3 regions of the Photobacterium sp. HL06 genome follow, and region 1 is predicted to be linked to each of the others. Evidence: predicted binding sites of a transcription regulator. Region 1 holds the regulator's gene; each other region holds the start of a gene.

Region 1 (6,877 bases):
CGAAGGCTTAGATCTTGCCCCTGGCAACCAACCTAAGCCCGGATCCACAACCAGCCTCAAAGAGGTTGCCCAATGATCCGTGTCGGTAACAGCAGCCAGTTTGATGATGAACTCAAGCCTGATCTTACTCCGTTGCTAGATATCATCTTCATTGTGATGGTTTTTCTATTGCTTACAGCCAGTGTCAAATTGCAATCCCTTGAGGTTGAGTTGCCACAGACAGAAACCCAGACCTTGCAAACTACTGAATCGGATCCTGTCACCGTCAACCTGACCGCACAAGTGCCATATTGGGCACTACAAGGTCGCCCTGTTGAGAGTTGGGATGAATTCACGCAGGCCTTACTCAAAGAAGTAAAGGCTAACCCAGACAAGCCTGTTGTTATTGGTGCAGACAAAGCAGGCTCAGTCGAGAACATGCTGAAATTACTCGCCTTTTTGCAACAGCAAGAAATAAAAGCAACACAACTATTAATGGAAGAGGACAAATCATGAAGCGTATCGCTCTGGCTACAGCATTACTTATCACAGCGAGCTCCGTCTGGGCCAATGAACGCATCATCAGTGCTGGCGCTGCAATTACCGAACTTATCAATGCCATGGGTGCACAAAAACAGCTCGCAGCCGTTGATATTACCAGCAAGTCGATGGTTGACAGCTCGGTTCCTAAGCTGGGCTACCACCGCCAGCTCTCTGCAGAGAGCCTAATTGCCCTCAACCCAACCCGGATTTTAGGCTCCAATGAAATGGGGCCGAAAACGACGTTAGAGCTTCTCCAGCAAGCTGGGATCAATGTCGATATCCTCAACTCGGGTGAAACCGTTAATGATCTATTAGTTCGCATTGAGGAAATAGGTCGTATTACAGGCAAAGAAGCAGACGCGGCTCAGTTGCAAGCTAATGTGAAACAAAAAGTTGCCACGATCAATGCCACTTTGGCTAAACAGCAAACGCGCAAAAAAGTTCTGTTCCTCATGATCCATGACGGCCGCCCGGCCAACGTTGCTGGCCGTAACACCACCGCCGACACCGTGATCAAACTTGCAGGGGCCATCAACCCCGCTGCTGATGCTGTTGAGTCTTACAAACCGATTTCGACCGAAGCCATGGTCGACATGCAACCCGATATCATCCTGATCAGCTCACGGACATTGAGCACAATCGGCAATGCTGATGAGTTGCTGAAAAAGATACCGCTATTATCTGCGACACCAGCAGGTCAAAACAAAGCATTGGCAACCATTGACGGCACAGCGCTGATTGGCGGCCTTGGCTTGAAGAGCCTGAGTGAAGCTGAGCGTTTGAATAACGTGTTCTACAACTGATCCTCAACCTAGATACGGCTATCTATGCAATCAAGAATTATGCAGATCCACCGCATGCCTGTTAGTGTTGTTTTTCCACTGGGCTTTTTACTACTTGCGATCGCTATCATCTCCTCGGTGGTTGTCGGGCCGATGGCAATCAGCTTTTCTGACAGTGTTAAGGTGCTTTTGCCATGGCAATCTGATCTTCCGGCCCACATTCAGATCGTTATCCATCAGATCCGCCTGCCACGTACCCTGCTGTGTATGGCGGTTGGGGCAATACTTGCCCTTTGCGGCGCGGTCATGCAGGGGCTGTTCCGTAATCCCCTGGCAGATCCCGGTATCATTGGCGTGTCTGGCGGCGCTAGCCTTGGTGCCGCCCTTGCCATTGTTGTTTTTGCACCGCTGGCAACATCATTCCCGCAACTGCTAACTCTTGGAACGGTACCGATTTTTGCCTTTATTGGCGGTGCGGCCAGTACTTATCTTGTCTACCGCCTTGGCACAGATAAAAACGGCACTTCTGTCACTGTCATGCTGCTTGCCGGTGTTGCTATTGGCGCCTTGTCAGGTGCCGCCCTTGGGTTGATGAACTACTATGCTGATGATCAGGCTCTGCGCGATTTGTCTCTCTGGAGCATGGGTTCACTTGCTGGTGCGACATGGCCAGGGATCATACTTGCTTTTGTTACCCTAGGTAGCTTGTTGTTTTTGTTCGACCGCAATGCCAATGCGTTAAATGCTTTCTTGCTGGGCGAAGCCGAAGCTCGCCATATGGGCGTAAATGTTCAGCGGTTGAAAAGGCTGCTTATTTTGCTCTGTGCCGCGGGGGTCGGTGTCACGGTCTCATTAACCGGTGTCATTGGCTTTATCGGCCTAATTATTCCCCATCTAGGAAGAATGCTTACCGGGCCGAATCACAAAACATTGCTGCCATTGTCGGCACTACTTGGCGCGTTAATCCTACTCATCGCCGATATGCTGGCTCGTGTTGTCGCCGCCCCGGCAGAATTACCCGTCGGGATCATCACAGCTATTCTCGGCGCACCATTCTTTATCTTCCTACTTATAAACCAAAAGGGAAGAATGTCATGAACACTGCAACAGAAAAGAACAAGCCTGCTGCTATCGAAGCCAAAGGGCTGCACCTGACGTTGGGTGGAAAAACACTGCTGAGCAACTTCAACTTAACCATTGCCAGCGGCGAACTAACCGCCCTTCTGGGCCCCAATGGTGCCGGTAAGAGTACGTTGCTCAAGGTACTGTGTGGGGAAATCGATGCAGGCGGCGAAGTGTCCTTCTTCGGTAAAGCACGTAATGAATTCAAGCAGGCAAAGCTTGCCAAGCACTTAGGTGTATTGCCACAGCACAGCAATTTGAGTTTTGCTTTTACCGCACAAGAAGTGGTAGAGCTCGGTAGCCTGCCACTGCAAATACCCAATGTGCAAACCAAAACAATCGCCACTGAGAAAATGAAGCTTGTTGATGTGCTGTCGCTCAAAAATCGGCTCTACCCTTCCCTATCCGGCGGTGAAAAGCAACGGGTGCACTATGCACGGGTGCTTACCCAGTTAAGCCAGGCAGGCAAGCAGTGTATGCTGATGCTCGACGAACCGACCTCGGCGCTCGATCTCGCCCACCAGCATAGAACTCTGCAAGTCGCCCGAGGCCTTGCGCAATCGGGGGCTGCCGTGATCGTAGTGATCCATGATCTGAACCTAGCGGCTCAATATGCTGATCGCCTTGTTATTATCAATGAAGGTAAGATCCAGGCTGATGGTCCCCCCCGACAAGCATTACAGAAAGACACGATCAGCCGAGTCTATGGCTGGCCCGTACACATCGGCGAGCACCCAACCGATAACTATCCTGTTGTGATGCCTGCGATCTCGTCTGCAGAGTTATCAAAAGCAGTATAAGTTAATCCTATTTTAGCAGGACAGCCTCAGCCCAAAAGCTGAGGTTTTTTACTTGCCAGAAAGCAAAATCATCGAACCAGATTGCACGTCATATGCACTAAATTGTTGTAAAATTGCGGTGAGTTTGTTGATATCTATCAAGAATTACAGGGTTGGGATACAGAAACGTTGCACTGTGCGCTACACTCAGTAGAATGTGAACGCAAGCGATTACACAATGCAACGTCGGGAAAGACGAGAGAACAAGGCCGCTCGTGACTGAAGCGGCTTTTTGGCGTTTTTGTACGCTGTACCAAACAGAACAATTATCTGGATACAGTCAGATAATTACTCTGTTTGGTACTTTCAATTACAAGTGATTATGAAATGGTCGGCTCTGACCTCTGATCTTAAATTATTAGAAGAATAAGTATGGCAACGATTAAAGATGTTGCACGTATGGCTGGTGTATCAACCACAACAGTTTCTCACGTGATCAACAAAACACGCTTTGTTGCAGAAGCAACACAGAAAAAAGTATTAGCGGCCGTAGATGAACTAAATTACGCGCCAAGTGCTGTTGCGCGAAGCCTAAAATGTAACACAACCCGCACCATCGGCATGCTGGTAACCAAGTCTACCAATCCATTCTTTGCCGAAGTGGTCCATGGGGTTGAAGAGCATTGCTATGGCCAAGGCTACACCCTGATCCTATGCAATACTGAAGGTAACCTAGATAAGCAACGTGACTATCTACGCATGCTCGCTGAAAAGCGTGTAGATGGCCTATTGGTAATGTGTTCTGACTTGGACGAGAAGCTGCTTGAACTCCTTGAGCGCAAGAAAGACTTACCAATGGTGATCATGGACTGGGGCCCGGAAAGCCCGCATACGGATAAAATTCAGGATAATGCAGAGCTCGGCGGCTACGTTGCAACCAAGTACTTTATCGAACACGGCCACACTAAAATTGGTTGCCTGTCAGGCCACTCAGACAAATCGACCTGCCAAGAACGTCTGAAGGGCTTTTATAAAGCGATGGGTGAAGCGCAGCTTAGTGTCAATGAAGACTGGCTGCTTGAAGGTGATTTCGAGTGTGAGTCAGCGGTTATCGCCGCCAATAAGTTCATTGAAATGAAAGAGCGCCCGACAGCAATTTTCTGCTTTAACGATATTATGGCAATGGCGCTGATCAGTACTTTCGAGCAGGCAGGCATACGCGTTCCTGATGATATTTCAATTATTGGCTATGACAACATCGACTTGGCACCGTACTTCTCTCCGCCCCTGACGACGATTCACCAGCCTAAGCGCCGCCTGGGCAAAACGGCGATTGAGATCCTGATGGAACGAGTCAAAGATAAAGAACATGAACGCCGTATTTTTGAGATGGCACCAGAACTGGTTGTTCGCAAGTCAGTCAAAGACTTGAACGCCTAATCAACCAAGTCGCAACCCATAGAAACCGATATTACTTATCGGTTTTTTTATGTCTTAAATGACGGTTGTGATGCATTGATTTTGAGGCAAATATATTTTTTGCCACTAAAAACATAGACATATTTATTGAAGCAATATCACACTTTTAAAAGTGGGAGCAAGTTCAAAAATATTATATGGGATATGCTTATTAAGTCACGAACAAGGCAAACCTCCCGAAAGGGTGGGACGCAAAGCTTCCGGCCTAAAAGTGGTTAGTTTTTCAACAACTAAGTCTCTTATGGTAGCGGGGTCGCCGATGGATCTAGCAAAAAGTCATGTCATGAATCCTGACATTATCCTGACATAACTTTTTTGTGAAATTTGCTAATCTGAAATCCTCGCTCTGTTGTTAGGTGACCCAAGAAATATTTCACCGAGAAGAAGCATGGACAAACCAGTACTTAAAGAATCATTACGATTATTCAGTTGTTTCGAGAATGTAAAGTCTCGCTCAATGTTTGGTGGCTTTGGCATTTTCGCGGGTGAAACTATGTTTGCACTCGTGGTAAATGACAAGTTACACCTTCGTGCAAATGCCGAAAATGAAAAAGAATTTAAAAAAGCAGGGCTTACACCTTATGTGTATAAAAAGCGCGGCTTTCCTGTTGTAACTAAGCACTACGCTATTCCAGAAGAATGGTGGAGTGAACCCGATAAAATTCTTTGCCAAGCTAAGCGTTCCTTTACTGCCGCCAAACAAGATAAAGAAACCAAAAGCAAATCAGGCCCAAGTCGTATTAAAGACTTACCAAACCTCCGTTTAGCCAACGAACGTATGCTGAAAAAAGCAGGTATTACTACGGTTGACGAGCTCTTTGAAGCCGGTGCCCTGAATGCTTACAAGGCGTTACAGCAGTCTCACCAGGAGTCGGTCAATATCGAGTTGCTATGGGCCTTAGAAGGTGCCGTAAGTGGCCAGCATTGGTCGGTCATTACTCAGCAACGCCGCTCAGAGCTCCTATCTGAGTTGCCATAGGTTAGAGACATCGATAAAAAAGAGGTGCTATGCACCTCTTTTTATTATCTGCACTCAAATACACACCCAAGACCAGTGAAATTAAGCACATTGCCGAACGAGCATATTGGTTTCGTTGTAAATTTATGCCCTCTCTTATGACAATTTTTTGTCATAGAACGTCAAATATTGATACCTCTCACAAAGCTGTTCATAAATGCATCAATATCCTTTTCTTCAATATCGGCATTAGTAGAATGAGGCTGTCGTTCACACAGGAGGTTGTCATGCACTGTTCCAAGCCTTTTCCTGGACAAGCAGACCAGATGTTCAAAGACAAGTTTTGCAAGTGGCCAAAGCTCATGCGTGCTCTGGTGATAATTAGCCTGATCCCCCCCTTTGCAATCTTGTTTATGGTTTATAGGCAACTTGCTCCGGTGGCAGCCCTTGACGATGCACTTACCCTCACGGCAGGTTTCAACCTATTATTGCTTTTCTGGGGGTTATTACTGAAAATCCGCTCAAGAAAGTACTGGTATCGCAACTACCATATTGGTAAAACCATGCTCCTAGCAATGCTACCTGTCATTGCATCCGGCTATATACTACTATCGCAACCGGATGTTCCGGATATGGCCAAACAACAGAAAACCCAAGCTGTTCATATTTCGCTCAACTAATAGAATTTAAAGAATTTTTTCGATTTCCTGAAATTTTCTTGCCCGTTATTCGGTCTCTGTCTCATACCAATCTAGTATTTTACCCGATCATTGCATCGATTAGATTGATATACTCGCTGTAGCATAAATTACAGCCAGACAGGCATCATTAAGGGGCTCATGTGCGTATTCCAGCCAAACAACATTATTCTTTTCTTATCAAGCCACTTCTTTGGCTGCAAAAGCGCCATTATGGCAACGTGCTAAACCCGGCATTGCTCTGGGGGCGACGTCCTACCCTATTCTGGCTTGTCGCTGGATTTTTCGGCTACCTCGATCGCAAGTCCTCCCCCGTAACACCCGTTGTCCGATCCTTAGTCTGCGTCCGGGTGTCACAGCTCAATGACTGCGCGTTTTGTGTCGATGCCAATGGAATGAAATTAGCCGAGCGCTGCGATTCCGTGGAGAAAATCAAGGCCCTTGCCAACTGGCAGCACAGCGAGCTTTTTGATCAGCAAGAGCGTGCCGTACTGGCCTATGTAGAAGCGATTACCATCACTGGTCAGCGCGTAGACG
Region 2 (6,877 bases), 840 kb from region 1:
CTTTTATACTTAGAGAAATTCACTATCGGACAAAAGTGACCCATTGCGATATTGAAGCCCGTTTAATATCACATTTTATCGTTGCAGAGTAGAAGGGGAAAGTGGTGTGAGGAAAATAATAAGGAAAAGGGATTATTATTTGGAAGTGGAATAACAGGTATGGGAATAACAAATATCTTTGCTTTGATTTATGCGGGGGAGTGATGGTACGGGATAAAAACCGGAGCTGTTGCTCCGGCTTCATGTTCTCAATATTTACGACCTAGGCATTTTGAATTTGCTGAATTTCAGTCGCTGACAAATGGTATTGGCGTGGGCAGTTGCGCCAAGTTTGCAGCATACGCTGGTATTTTTCCTGCATTGGAACCTGGCTGTTGAACATATGCTCAGACTTGTCAAATTGAGGGTACAGGCCCTCTTCTTCTGTTAGGAAACGAACGTAATGTACTAGCTGGGATTCTGTTGCAGCATCAAAACCCAGGAACTGAAGGCGGCGCGGATCAACTTGGTTCTGGTTGTCTTCGCTTAGCATTTTGAATGACTCCTGCATCGCGTGATACATTTCCATGAAATCAATCACATTGCGGCAATCTTCTTCAGCTAGGCAACCAAAGTCTTTATCTAGTTCACGCATCTGCAGGCCGTAGCCGCGCTCGACAATGGTTTGCAGGCGACGGTATTTCGCGGCATTCTCTGGGTTCATCTGAGACATCAGGTAGTACTGGTTAGAAAGAATAAGACGTTGTGCGTTAGTCATTTCCATAATGATTGGCCTTTAATATTGTATTGAGCTGGCATTGAGATTATCAGGTTGGTTACAAAAAAACTTGATCTGACGCCGTCTTGCTGGCGATTTATTGTTAATTGAAATTGACAGGCTAAAGCTTGTGCAACCAGGTTTGCAGGTGCTGATTTAACAAAAATAGTCCTTGTTCTTTACAAGGTTATTGGTGAGCTATCCTATTGATATAAGTTTAGCTTATTTGGCATAGAAGGCGGTGCACGGATGACGATGTTACAGTGGGTAGGCTATCTAATTTGGTTAGCTATTTTGGTTGTTAGCTTTCCACGTGAATTTTGGCCTAAATTCAAATTAGAGAAAGATTACCAACACCTGGTATTGGCAAGTGTTGTGGTGTTGTTTCTGCTCTGGAGCTTAAGGGCCGGGATCGCTGAGGGATTGCAGGTCCATTTTTTGGCGTTAACTGTGCTGGTTTTATCCCACGGCTGGCAGATTGCAGGGATAATTGGTTCAATACCTGTTGTGCTGTTAATGGCTATTGGTGTCGTGAACTGGCCTGATGGGGGGATGTATGCGTTAACCGGGCTCATTATTCCCGCAATGTTTAGCTTTGCGGTATTTCTATTTAGCTATCGATTTATGGCAAGACACCTGTTTATCTATATATTTGTCGCCGCATTTCTAAATGGTGCGCTGACCATGATAGCCCACTTGTTATTGACCAGTGCCTGGATGTATATGGGTAATCATTACTCGTGGATATATATTGTTGACAATTATTTGGTGCTGCTTCCTTTATTACTATTTCCTGAAGCCCTAATCAATGGAATGGCAATCACTTTGCTGGTGGTTTATAAACCTGAATGGGTAAGAACTTTCGCTGATCGTGATTATATTTATTCCTCCAATAAAAAAGATGAATAGTTTCTTTATTGTTTATTTATCCGTGTTGTTGTTTAAATTCATTTGCGAGATCGGGCTGTTTCATATTTCTCCACCTTGCCAGTAAAGCCAGCGGTTGAGCGGCTTTTGCTTGCGATATGTTTGTAAACTTTCTACTCTTTGCGCGATTTATTACACGGCGTGATCGTGTCCACTCGCATATTGCGCGAGAATCCCCGTTTTTATTCAGAAAAGAGCACTCGATGAGATGACGTTCTCCTTTTTTGACTGATATAAGCAAACGATTGCCAGGAGGCGTGGATTCAAAGCAGAGGGAAACCGAGTGCATTTGGTGTCGGCAGCAGGGCTGCCAGGCAGAGGTGTACCAGAAAGTAGCGATGCTAATTAGGCTACTTTCATTGTTCTTATGAGTTTGAAATGCAAATTGTTTCTGGTGTGATCGGTATTCTAGTACTGATCGTGATTGCTTACTTCCTTTCTGAAAAACGTGCTCACATTAACTGGCGTACGGTATTAGGTGCACTGGCTATTCAAATCAGCTTTGCGGCTTTGGTGCTGTACAGTGATGTTGGGCGTAGTGCGCTGGGTGCGTTCTCCGGCGGCGTACAAAATGTGATTAACTTCAGCAATGACGGGATCGGCTTCCTGTTTGGCGGCTTGGTCTCCGATAAGATGTTTGAAGTGTTTGGCGGTGGCGGTTTTATTATGGCGCTGCGCGTATTGCCTGTGGTGGTGTTCTTCTCGGCACTGGTGTCGGTGCTTTACTACCTGGGGATCATGCAGCTGTTGGTAAACACGCTAGGCAAGGCGCTGTCGAAAGCGTTAGGGACGAGCCGTGCCGAGTCGATTTCAGCGACAGCCAATATTTTCCTCGGTATTTCTGAGGCGCCGCTAACGGTTCGCCCATTCATTGCCAAGATGACCCGTTCGGAGTTATTTGCCGTAATGGTAGGGGGAATGGCCTCGGTAGCGGGTTCGGTGTTAGTGGGATATTCACAAATGGGCATTCCATTGGAGTATCTATTGGCAGCCTCGTTTATGGCGGCACCTGCTGGGCTGATGATGGCTAAGCTGCTGATCCCGGAAACCGATACGCCGCAGTCTGTGGCTGATGCGGAGGTAGACGCTCAAGACAAGCCTGTCAATATTATCGATGCTGCTGCACAGGGGGCGATACAGGGAATGCAGCTGGCGCTGAATATTGGTGCTATGTTGCTGGCATATGTGGGGTTGATCGCGCTGATCAATGGCGCGTTGGGTGGTGTCGGCCAATGGTTTGGTATGGAGAACCTAAGCCTGGATTTGATCTTTGGTTATTTGTTCCTGCCTTTTGCCTATATTGCCGGGATCTGGGACTTCGATGCTGCGCAGCAGATGGCTGTTATTTTTGGTACTAAAACCACGATCAATGAATTTGTGGCTTTCTCTCAGCTGGCTCCGTTGATCAGCAGCGGGGCACTGGAGCCTCGGGTGGAAGCGATTATTGCTTTTGCTCTGTGTGGTTTTGCCAACTTTGGCTCGATTGCCGTGCTACTCGGTGGTGTTGGACTGATGGCGCCAAGCCGTTATAACGAAATAGCCAAGCTGGGGATGAAGTCCTTGGTAGCAGCGACGCTGGCTAACCTACTCAATGCGACGGTTGCTGGCCTGTTTATTTCACTAGCTATGTAACGTCAGTGAGCGGTAGGATTATCGCCAAATAAAAAGCGCCGGCTATTTGTCGGCGCTTTTTTGTTTGGAGCTATGTTAGCGATAGCTAGCTGAGTCCGACGATATTCCCGTCAGCGTCAATATCCAGTGCCATGTAAGCGGGTTTTTCTGGTAAGCCAGGCATTGTCATGACATTGCCACATAGGGCATAGACAAATCCGGCACCGGCACACAGCTTGAGTTCACGGACTGGAACAATGAAGTCTGTTGGTGCACCTTTCTGGCTTGGATCGTGAGTAATAGAAAGCGGTGTTTTGGCCATGCAAACTGCTAAGTTGTCATGCCCTTGTGCCTTTAGTTCCATGAGCTGTTGCTTTGCTTGTTCTGATAGCTCCACTCCGCGTCCGCCATAGCCCACTTCGGCCACGGTCATCAGCTTTTCTTCCAGGCTTTGTTCTAGTTGGTAGAGCGGCTTGAAGTTGGCAGGTTGCTTACATGCATCGACCACAGCCTGAGCTAGCTCAGTTGCCCCTTCACCACCTTTGCCGAAAGCTTCGCTGATCGCAACATTCACATAGCTACCGAAGTTTTCCGCGGTGATCATGGCTTTCAGTTGGTTTAGCTCAGCCTCTGTGTCTTGAGGGAAACGGTTGATGGCAACCACAACCGGGATCCCGTATTTGGCAGCATTACGGATATGCCACTTCAGGTTCGCAAAACCACCCAGCAGTGCTTTTTCATCCGGCGCAAAGATAGCATCTGGCAGGGCTTGTCCCGGCCTTAGGTCATAGAGACCGGAGTTGGCTTTAAGACCGCGCAGAGTCGCAACGACAACGGCACAATCAGGGCCGCGATCTGCTTGTTGTGCCTTGATATTACATGCTTTTTCAAACCCCATATCTGAACCGAAGCCGCCCTCGGTGATCGTATAGTCACTCAGTCTTAACGCAATTCGATCAGCAATAATCGAGGAGTTTCCATGGGCGATGTTGGCAAACGGCCCTGCATGGATAAGGGTAGGAACCCCTTCTAGGGTTTGCATCAGGGTCGGTTCGATAGCTTCGCACATCGTGACGGCCATCGCTCCCGCAACCTGGAGATCTTCGGCGGTGACAGGCTGGCCATCCAAGTTATAGGCCAGGACAACGCGGCCAAGGCGCTGGCGCATATCGGCCAGATCTTTAGAGAGGGCTAAAATCGCCATTAACTCGGAGGCGGCTGAAATATCAAAGCCGTCGTCACGGGCAACGCCGTTAATTGTCTTACCTGGCTCATTGTTACCAACGGTGATCATCCGCAGGGCACGATCATTATGGTCCATGACCCGTTTCCAGCAGATACGATTAATATCAATCCGCAGAGCAGTGAGGCCAGTTTTTTCTGCAAATGCCTCATAGCCATGGCGTTCTTCATGATACAAGCGTGCGTCCAGTGCCGCTGCCGCAAGATTATGGGCTGCGGTGACGGCATGGATATCACCCGTTAAATGCAGGTTGAGCTTTTCCATCGGTGCAACTTGGCTGTAGCCACCACCGGCGGCACCGCCTTTCACCCCAAATACCGGCCCCATCGATGGCTGGCGGATACATGCCATTACGCTTTGGTTGATTTTGGCCAGCCCTTGCGACAGGCCGATAGTCGTGACGGTTTTGCCTTCGCCCAATGGGGTTGGGGTAATGGCTGTTACCAGCACCAGTTTTCCTTCTGGCCGGTCATTCAGGCGTTTGAGAATTGAGGGTTTAACTTTCGCTTTTAGAGTGCCTTGTGGGGTTAGATCGTCCGGCAGTATGCCGGCTTGTTGAGCGATTTGATCAATTGGGGTGAGTTGGGTATCACGACAAATTTGAATATCACTGTTCATGGGCGGCCATAACCTCGCATCGGTAGCAATAAAGATATACTGCATAGAGCTGCATTTGCAGGTCACGCAATCGTTTGCGCTTGGTTTATACCACAATTTTATCATGTATATGTAGAAAAAATCCGAGATATGTGTGGTTATTTTGCTATTTGTCAGGAGAGGGGCAACAGCGGTGAATCGGTTGAAAGGCGACAGACTTGGTATGAATACAAGGAAACCTGCCAGCTAGACTGGCAGGTTATTGATTAGTTAAGCAATTTCAACTGCTGGTTGGCTATTGTCAATCTCTGTAACAGAAACAAGGCTGCCATATACTGGGCGAAGCGCTTTGACAATTTCGTGGCGGCTGATCATCCCAACCAGCTGGTTGTCTTTTACGACAGGGAAGCTGTGAGGGCGGTTTACTACCATGGTACGTGCACGTTCATTCAGTGAAAGTGTGGTTAGCTGAGTGGCAATCCCCCCGCTGGTGACAGGGTACAGGATGTTCTTGTCGATGCTCATGTATTCGGCAATTTCAAGGATTGAGTTATCTGGGCTGACGGTTTGAATTTCATGCTTCATCAAGTCTTGCACCTTGCACTCGGCATCAGGCATGTAGTCAGTGCACCAAAGATCAACCAGCGTATCGTGGATGGAGAAGAAGCCGACCAGGCGCTGGTCGCTTGATAGGACAGGCGCCCCTGTAAGTTCTTCTTTGATAAGGATATCAAGCGCTTCAGCGACAGGCATACCAGGCTGGAGTGTGGTGGTCGCCGGGCGCATGTAGTCGTTTACAAGTAGGTTTTCCTGAAGCATGGTGTTGTCCTTATAGATAGTGTTAGTCATTGAAAAGTCAGGTGTAATGATAGTTGCCGTTGGGTGTTGCACTTTAGGTGTGCTAAAAATTGCCCAGTAGCTCAGCCCGACAAGCACCCCGCCGCCAACGATGTTGCCTAGCGTGACGGGAATAAGGTTGGCAAAGATAAAGTTATGGATATTGAGATCGGCGTATTGCTCTGGCGATACGCCGAGGCCTAGCCAAAATGACTCCGGTGCGATGTTCTGGATGGTGATGCCCAGCGGCACCATAAACATGTTGGCAACGCTGTGCTCGAAGCCTGTACTGACAAACATCGCGACAGGCAGCACCATCATCGCCATTTTGGTCATCATGTTGGTTGAGCAGAAAGTCATCCAGATAGCCAGGCATACAAGCAAGTTACAAAGAATACCCAAGGCGAAGGCTTCCAGCGGCTGGTGGTGTAGTTTGTGCTGGGCGATGTTGAGTGCATTGAGCCCCCACTGGCCGCCGTCAAGCTGGTACAGGCTGGCCATTGAAACCAGTGCCAATAGCAGCATTGCGCCTAGGAAGTTGCCGAAATAAACTTTGGCCCAGGTGCCAAGCATACGGCCGGTAGTAATGTGCTTATTGGCCCTGGCGATTGAAGACAGCACTGTGCTGGTAAATAGTTCACCGCCACAGATCACAACAAGGATCAAGCCAAGGCTGAATGCCAATCCACCAAATAAGCGATTGATCCCCCAGCTCATATTGCCGCCACCGGTTGTCACGGTGATGTAAAACACAAAGGCCAGGCCAATGAATACACCTGCTGTAATGGCCAGTGCAATGGTAGTACGGGTGGTTTTGGATGCCTTGCCAACTGCATAAGTTTCCGCTTGCTTCATCATCTCCTTCGGAGTGAAGTTGCTGCTAGTGGGGGACGTTGCCGAAGCCA
Region 3 (6,877 bases), 1.6 Mb from region 1:
TGCCCCTTATCTTTCCACGCCTATTTTTTTGGTTCGGCGTTGTCATCATGGCAAGCTGCTGTACTTTAACCACAAATGCGACACTGCCACTGTTCTGACTCTAATGATGCAATGTTGAGAATAGAAAGAGCTGAAACTTCACCTCCCGTCCGATCCCTAACTGATTTTCCATCCTGGGCTATGCTGATACTACTGTTAGTATTTTATACGGTGGTTGTTGTATGAAGAAAATACTCGGTGTATGCAGTATGTTGCTATTTTCAAGCTCTGTGCTGGCATTTGGTAGCGGTGGTGTTCTTGGGGGTAATCCTGGTGAGGCATCCGGAGCCGTTAATGCCAAAATAGCGGTCTGCCTCGATGCATCTGGCGAGCAAATCCAAGGCTCTTACCAAACCAAGCTAGACAGAAAGTGTGAGTTGACCGGTCACGATGCGATAGACCTCATCAACTACAATAATTTTTACCGCAACAAGCCTAATGGCGAGTCACTGGCTGACATCAGAGCCATGCGTTAGCCCTCTTTTATTCCATTCCGGCTTGATGCAACATTTCACTGGCAGGCTAATTAGCTCAAAGTGAATGGATTAAAGTACGCCTTTAAACAAAAAAGGAGCCTCAAAGGCTCCTTTTTATTCATTCATCGACTGGCGATTATTTCTTGGCAATCGGATCGACAAAAGTCACGGCCATATCCCATGGCTGCTCAATCCAAGTGTCCTGAGTAATATCAACGACATAATCATCAACAAGGTGCTTACCGGCAGGCTTTGCACACACTGTTACAAACTTGGCTTTCGGGTACATTGCGCGGATCATCTCTGCTGTACCGCCAGTATCAACCAAATCATCAACAACCAAGAAGCCTTCACCATCACCTTCAGCCCGCTTCAGCACTTTCATTTCGCGCTGGTGGTCGTGGTCGTAGCTTGAAATACACACTGTATCTACATGACGGATGTTAAGCTCACGAGCCAGGATCGCAGAAGGAACCAAACCACCGCGGCTAACAGCAATAATACCTTTCCACTGATCAGCAGGAAGCAGTTTTTCTGCCAGCTGACGAGTGTACATTTGCATGTTGTCCCAAGTGATGACGAATTTAGTACTCATATCCGATGAACCTCTGAATCAGCGATATTGTCGCTGGATATATTTATAAACTGTTATAAGAAGGCAATTTTAGCAGCAAACAGCGCTGCAATAACCCATACGCTAATATTTACATCTCTTCCCTTGCCACTCATAACCTTCACAGCAGCATAAGTGATAAAGCCAAGGCCGATACCTTCAGCGATGGAGTATGTTAACGGCATTAACAGACAAACGACAACTACTGGGGCCGCTTCTGTTAAGTCGCGCCAGTCTACACTGACCAAACCTGACATCATCAAGATGGCGACATAGAACAGGGCACCTGCTGTCGCATAGGCAGGAACCATACCTGCCAACGGCGCAAAGAACAATGCCAAAAAGAACAATACGCCAACAGTGACTGCCGTCAGACCCGTACGGCCACCGACAGCAACACCCGATACACTCTCGACGAAAGAGGTCGTGTTTGACGTACCCAAGACAGCGCCCACAGAGGTCGCCGTACTATCAGCCAGCAACGCACGGTTCAGGCGAGGCAGCTTACCTTCTTTATCCATCAGATCGGCTTTTGTCGCAACACCCACCAGCGTCCCTGCCGTATCAAACAGGTCGACAAATAGGAAGGCAAATACAACAGAAATCAGGCCGACTTCAAGTGCGCCGCTAAAGTCCATCTGCATGAATGTTGGCGCAATGCTTGGTGGCATCGACATCACACCGCCGTAAGTGATATCACCAAAAAGGATGCCAAGTACTGTCACTGCAAGTATTGCAATTAACACCGCAGCTTTATAACCGCGATGGACTAGCGCAATCGTCAGGAAGAAGCCCAATGACGCCATCACCGCCGGGAAACTTGTCAGATCACCAACATGAACCAGTGTTGCTGGGTTATCAACCACAATGCCTGAGCTCTGCAATGCAATAAAAGCCAAGAACAAACCAATACCTGCCGAGATACCGGTACGCAGAGCCATCGGGATCGCATTGATGATCCACTCACGAACCCGCAAAACACTCAAGGCGATAAAGCACAACCCAGACAGGAATACCGCAGCCAATGCAACCTGCCACGTATGCCCCATCCCAAGAACAACCCCATAGGTGAAGAAAGCATTCAAGCCCATCCCAGGTGCTTGAGCAACAGGGTAATTTGCAACAAAGCCCATGATGAAACAGCCGACCATCGCGGCCAAGCAAGTGGCAACAAATACGGCACCTTGATCCATACCTGTAGCGGACAGCATAGTCGGATTAACGAAGATGATATAAGCCATCGTCAGGAAGGTCGTCAGACCTGCCAACATTTCGGTGCGAACATCCGTACCGTGCTCTTTCAGTTTGAACAGTTTCTCAAGCATTGCTCTCGGTTCCTTGGAGATAATACGCGCAAGTTAAATTCAAAATAGAAAACGTTTGCGTCATCTATTTTTGGGGGGCGATTATATGTTGCTTAGCCAGCAATTTCCAGAAAATAACGCAACTATCAGTAGCACACTGTGTTAACCGAATAAAAAACCGACCACGCACAACAATAAAAAATAAAAAACACATTAAATCAAAGAATTAACAACATCCCATTAAGCTGCTTTTTTGAGCGCTACAAATTTTTTATTCGCACGCAAACGATAATATGCATCAAGTTAATGATGAATTTATTGCCTCAGAGCCAATGTAATCGAATACATGCCAATAACAAGAGAAAAGATAATATTTCAGGAAGCAGATAGACGTTCTTTGAAGATAAAAAAACGCCACTCCAAGAAGGAGTGGCGGAAGAATGTCTTGAATAACCGAATCGCGGGTATTCTAAATTCTCAATAAAGGGGGGGGGTGAACAATACTGCTCGAGATACCATGCCAGTCACCGTTAAGGTTCTGGCACAGAATCAGAAATTAATAGCCGAAAGAGCTCGGGTAGTGGAAGTTACCAGTGTACACAGAACGGTTATTCCAAAAATTTGTCATTGAATCGAATACTTTCATCTTTATCACCTTAAATATTAAGTTATCAAAACACATAAAACGTTTAGTGCTCAGCCATCATGGCTTGACTTAATCTCAGTTCCTTGGAGGCGATACCTCGGGCTCATCCTAGAGCGGTTTACTGTGTCATTTCGTCTTCACCAGAAGATGGGTAAACTATACCCATGCCGTAACAAACTTACAAGTATTTTCTTTAACCTCGTCACACTTTTTGATTTTATGTGCTCCATACCTCTTTTTTTTGTAATTTTATTACAGATTGACACACCACAGTTTTAACTATTCGCGACTAAAGTGTTACAAGTAGGTTCTTGATTTGTTACGCGCAAGCGGAATACCCTATTAACTATGGGTCTTTATAATGACAATAAAAAGGTAATGGCTATGGGCACCGACAAATTAAGAGCAATTTCTATCAGCCGGCGACTTTATTTACTGGGGATCACCATCACGGTACTGTCTCTTATCCCCCTCTTTCTATTCGCCTCTAACTACCAGTCGAGCATACTGGAACAAAAACGCCTGAAAACCCGCCACTTAGTTGAGTCAGCCCACAGCCTGTTTAACTATTATTATCAGCAGGAACAACAAGGTTTACTGAGCCGCACAAAAGCTCAGTCGCAAGCCAAACAAGCCGTCGCCGCTCTTCGTTATGAAGAGAAAGATTACTTCTGGATTAACGACATGACTCCGCGTATGGTCATGCACCCTTTCAAACCATCACTGGACGGTAAAGATCTCAGTGGATTTAAAGATCCACACGGAAACCCGCTATTTACCAATATGGTCACGACTGTCAGACAGCAAGGGGCCGGGTTTGTTGATTACTACTGGGAAAAACCGGGTTCAGAGGTCCCTGTCGAAAAAATCTCTTTCGTCAAAGGCTTCCAACCTTGGGGGTGGGTTATCGGCTCGGGTATTTACGTCGACGATGTCAAAGCCCAGTTCTATGCCGAAATGAAGCAGCTCGGGCTGATCCTGTTGGGCTCATTATCGATTATGTTTGTAATGGCATGGTCTATTGGCCGTTCGATCACCGCCCCTTGCGAGGAAACCTTATCCGCCATGCAAGATATTGCCGAAGGAGATGGTGATCTAACACTTCGCCTCCCTTGCCACGGCAATGATGAACTTAGCCGCCTTGCCCAAGCCTATAATACCTTCGCCAACCGGATCAGCAACATGCTAAAAGACATCTCCCCGGTCAGCGAGCAAATAAGCTCAGCATCCACCCAGCTCAATGCCGTTGCTAATCACACCGTTAGCAGTGCAACAGAGTCCCATAAAGGCGTCGATAGTGTCACCGCTGCTATGCACCAGCTTCATACCAGCAACCAGGAAGTGTCCCTCTCGGCCCGCCAGGCTGCCGAAGCTGCCATGGATGCCCACCAGCAGAGTGAAAACAGTATCTCAGTTGTCTCTAACTCGTCGGCTGAAATGCATGCCCTGCTTAACCTGCTCGACAATACCGATACCAGTGCCCAGGCGCTGGCCAAAGACTCCCAGACTATCGGTTCTGTACTCGATGTGATCCGGGGGATCGCCGACCAGACCAACTTATTGGCGCTCAATGCGGCTATCGAGGCAGCCCGGGCCGGAGAGCAAGGCCGGGGGTTTGCTGTTGTGGCCGATGAGGTCCGTACCTTGGCCACCCGAACCCAAGCCAGCACCAATGAAATAGAAGAAATCATCGATAGCCTGCAGGCCGGCGCCATTGAGGTGAGTGAAGCCCTACTGCAAACCCGCCAGCAATCTGCTAGCACCGCCAAGCATGCTGACGAAGTGGCCCAGACGCTGACAACCATTGGTGAGCAAATCACGACGATCAGGGAGCTGAACCAGCATATCGCCGATGCCAGTACCCAGCAGACCCAGGCAGCCGAGGCCATCAATAGCAACCTGGCCCAACTGGCCGATCACAGCCAGAAAACCGTTCAGCAGGGCGAGCAAATATCTTCTGCCAGCGAACAACTTCTTGCGAGCGGTCACAATCTTAACGCCCATATTTCACATTTTAAGATTTAACTGTCCCCGTTTCAGGCACAGTGGTATCCTTGCGGCAATCGCGATAGTTTATTCTGCTAGTTTTACTAGCTCATTAGTTGATATTCAGCTGGTGAATCGCTTTAGCCCAATAGTTTATAAGGGAGACTGCTGTGTCTGAAATCAGTCAACTGTCACCGCAACCTGTGTGGCAATTCTTCGATCAAATCTGTTCTATTCCTCACCCATCTAAGCATGAAGAGCAACTCGCTCAGCACATCATCAAATTTGCAGAAGGTGAAGGCCTGGACGTACGCCGTGATGCGGTGGGTAACGTCTTTATCAAAAAGCCAGCTACACCGGGTATGGAAGACCGTAAAGGTGTCGTTCTGCAAGCACACATTGATATGGTGCCGCAGAAGAATGAAGACACTGAGCACGAATTCACCGAAGATCCTATCCTGCCTTATATCGACGGTGAGTGGGTAACGGCGAAGGGAACCACACTTGGTGCTGACAACGGTATGGGCATGGCCGCATGCCTGGCTGTTCTGGCTGCTAAAGATGTTGAACATGGCCCGCTGGAAGTACTACTGACTATCGATGAAGAAGCTGGTATGACCGGTGCTTTCGGCCTGGCAGAAGGTTGGCTGGAAGGCGATATCCTATTGAACACGGACTCAGAGCAAGAGGGCGAAGTGTACATGGGCTGTGCTGGCGGCGTTGATGGCTCAATCACCCTAGATATCGAGCGCGAAGCTGTACCAGCTGAACATGCTGCTGTTAAGCTAGTCATCAAAGGCCTTAAAGGCGGTCACTCCGGTTGTGATATCCACACTGGCCGTGGCAATGCCAACAAGCTACTAGGTCGCTTCCTGTTTGCCCACGCCCAAGAGCTAGGCCTACGCCTAAATAACCTTACTGGCGGTAGCCTGCGTAATGCGATTCCACGTGAGGCATTTGCTCTTGCAACACTACCGGCAGCAAATGTTGACAAACTCAACGAGCTGTTCACCCACTACCAGTCTATTCTGGTTACCGAGCTGGGTAAAATCGAAACAGACATCAACCTGTTTGTCGAGCCCGCTGAGCTGCCTGCTGATGTAATGACAGAAACGGCCCAAAAGCGTTTTTATGCCGTGCTGAATGCCTGCCCGAACGGTGTGATCCGTATGAGCGATGACATCGAAGGTGTGGTTGAGACATCACTGAATGTCGGTGTGATCACCACGGATGCAGACAAGATTACGATCCTGTGCCTGATCCGCTCCCTGATCGACTCTGGCCGCAGCAATGTTGAAGGTATGCTGGAAGCCGTTGCCGAACTAGCCGGTGCCCAGTGCGAATTCTCTGGTGCCTACCCGGGCTGGAAGCCAGATGCAGACTCTGAAGTGATGCAGCTGTTCCGTGAAACCTACAACGACATCTACGGTAGAACACCGAATATCATGGTGATCCACGCCGGTCTTGAATGTGGCCTGTTCAAAGAACCCTATCCGACCATGGATATGATCTCTTTCGGCCCGACAATCAAGTTCCCGCACTCGCCAGACGAGAAAGTGAACATTGAAACGGTTGGCCTGTTCTGGGAGCAGATGGTTGCTATCTTGAAGAACATTCCAGTGAAACAGTAATTCGTTACTGAGTTTCGAGAGGCGAGTTTCTAGGAACTCGCCTTTTTTAATCCTTAAAACCCTTCGAACGACAACTGCTGCGCCTTCAGCCCCTGCTCCAACCCAACACTGAGCCCGATCAAGCGGATTTCCCGTTCTTTCTGGCGGGTCAACGCCTCTTTGAGCAAGCCGACAAACTGCGC

What was found. The regulator PurR, encoded in region 1, represses purine synthesis genes. The targets are predictions, from matches to a motif close to TNANGNAAACGTTTNCNTNA.
Region 2: the regulator PurR is predicted to act here: its motif matches at 1,918-1,937, upstream of AC51G0_RS04205 (NupC/NupG family nucleoside CNT transporter).
Region 3: the regulator PurR is predicted to act here: its motif matches at 2,497-2,516, upstream of AC51G0_RS14805 (NCS2 family permease).

The regions. Positions count from the first base shown of each region.
Region 1 covers NZ_CM183914.1:1,673,997-1,680,873, reverse strand. Annotated here, with positions in the region: gene AC51G0_RS07990 (MotA/TolQ/ExbB proton channel family protein) at 1-76, shown strand, start outside; gene AC51G0_RS07985 (ExbD/TolR family protein) at 73-495, shown strand; gene AC51G0_RS07980 (heme/hemin ABC transporter substrate-binding protein) at 492-1,325, shown strand; gene AC51G0_RS07975 (FecCD family ABC transporter permease) at 1,365-2,402, shown strand; gene AC51G0_RS07970 (heme ABC transporter ATP-binding protein) at 2,399-3,226, shown strand; gene purR (HTH-type transcriptional repressor PurR) at 3,638-4,645, shown strand; cyclic di-GMP riboswitch class I at 4,841-4,945, shown strand; gene AC51G0_RS07960 (TfoX/Sxy family DNA transformation protein) at 5,073-5,663, shown strand; gene AC51G0_RS07955 (hypothetical protein) at 5,930-6,322, shown strand; gene AC51G0_RS07950 (carboxymuconolactone decarboxylase family protein) at 6,484-6,877, shown strand, end outside.
Region 2 covers NZ_CM183914.1:830,141-837,017, forward strand. Annotated here, with positions in the region: gene AC51G0_RS04195 (YfbU family protein) at 263-763, opposite strand; gene AC51G0_RS04200 (hypothetical protein) at 1,007-1,666, shown strand; gene AC51G0_RS04205 (NupC/NupG family nucleoside CNT transporter) at 2,063-3,316, shown strand; gene AC51G0_RS04210 (formate--tetrahydrofolate ligase) at 3,402-5,156, opposite strand; gene focA (formate transporter FocA) at 5,406-6,877, opposite strand, start outside.
Region 3 covers NZ_CM183914.1:3,267,911-3,274,787, forward strand. Annotated here, with positions in the region: gene AC51G0_RS14795 (hypothetical protein) at 222-515, shown strand; gene gpt (xanthine phosphoribosyltransferase) at 652-1,110, opposite strand; gene AC51G0_RS14805 (NCS2 family permease) at 1,164-2,453, opposite strand; gene vcdP (small protein VcdP) at 2,989-3,114, opposite strand; gene AC51G0_RS14815 (methyl-accepting chemotaxis protein) at 3,463-5,103, shown strand; gene AC51G0_RS14820 (aminoacyl-histidine dipeptidase) at 5,235-6,695, shown strand; gene dinB (DNA polymerase IV) at 6,749-6,877, opposite strand, start outside.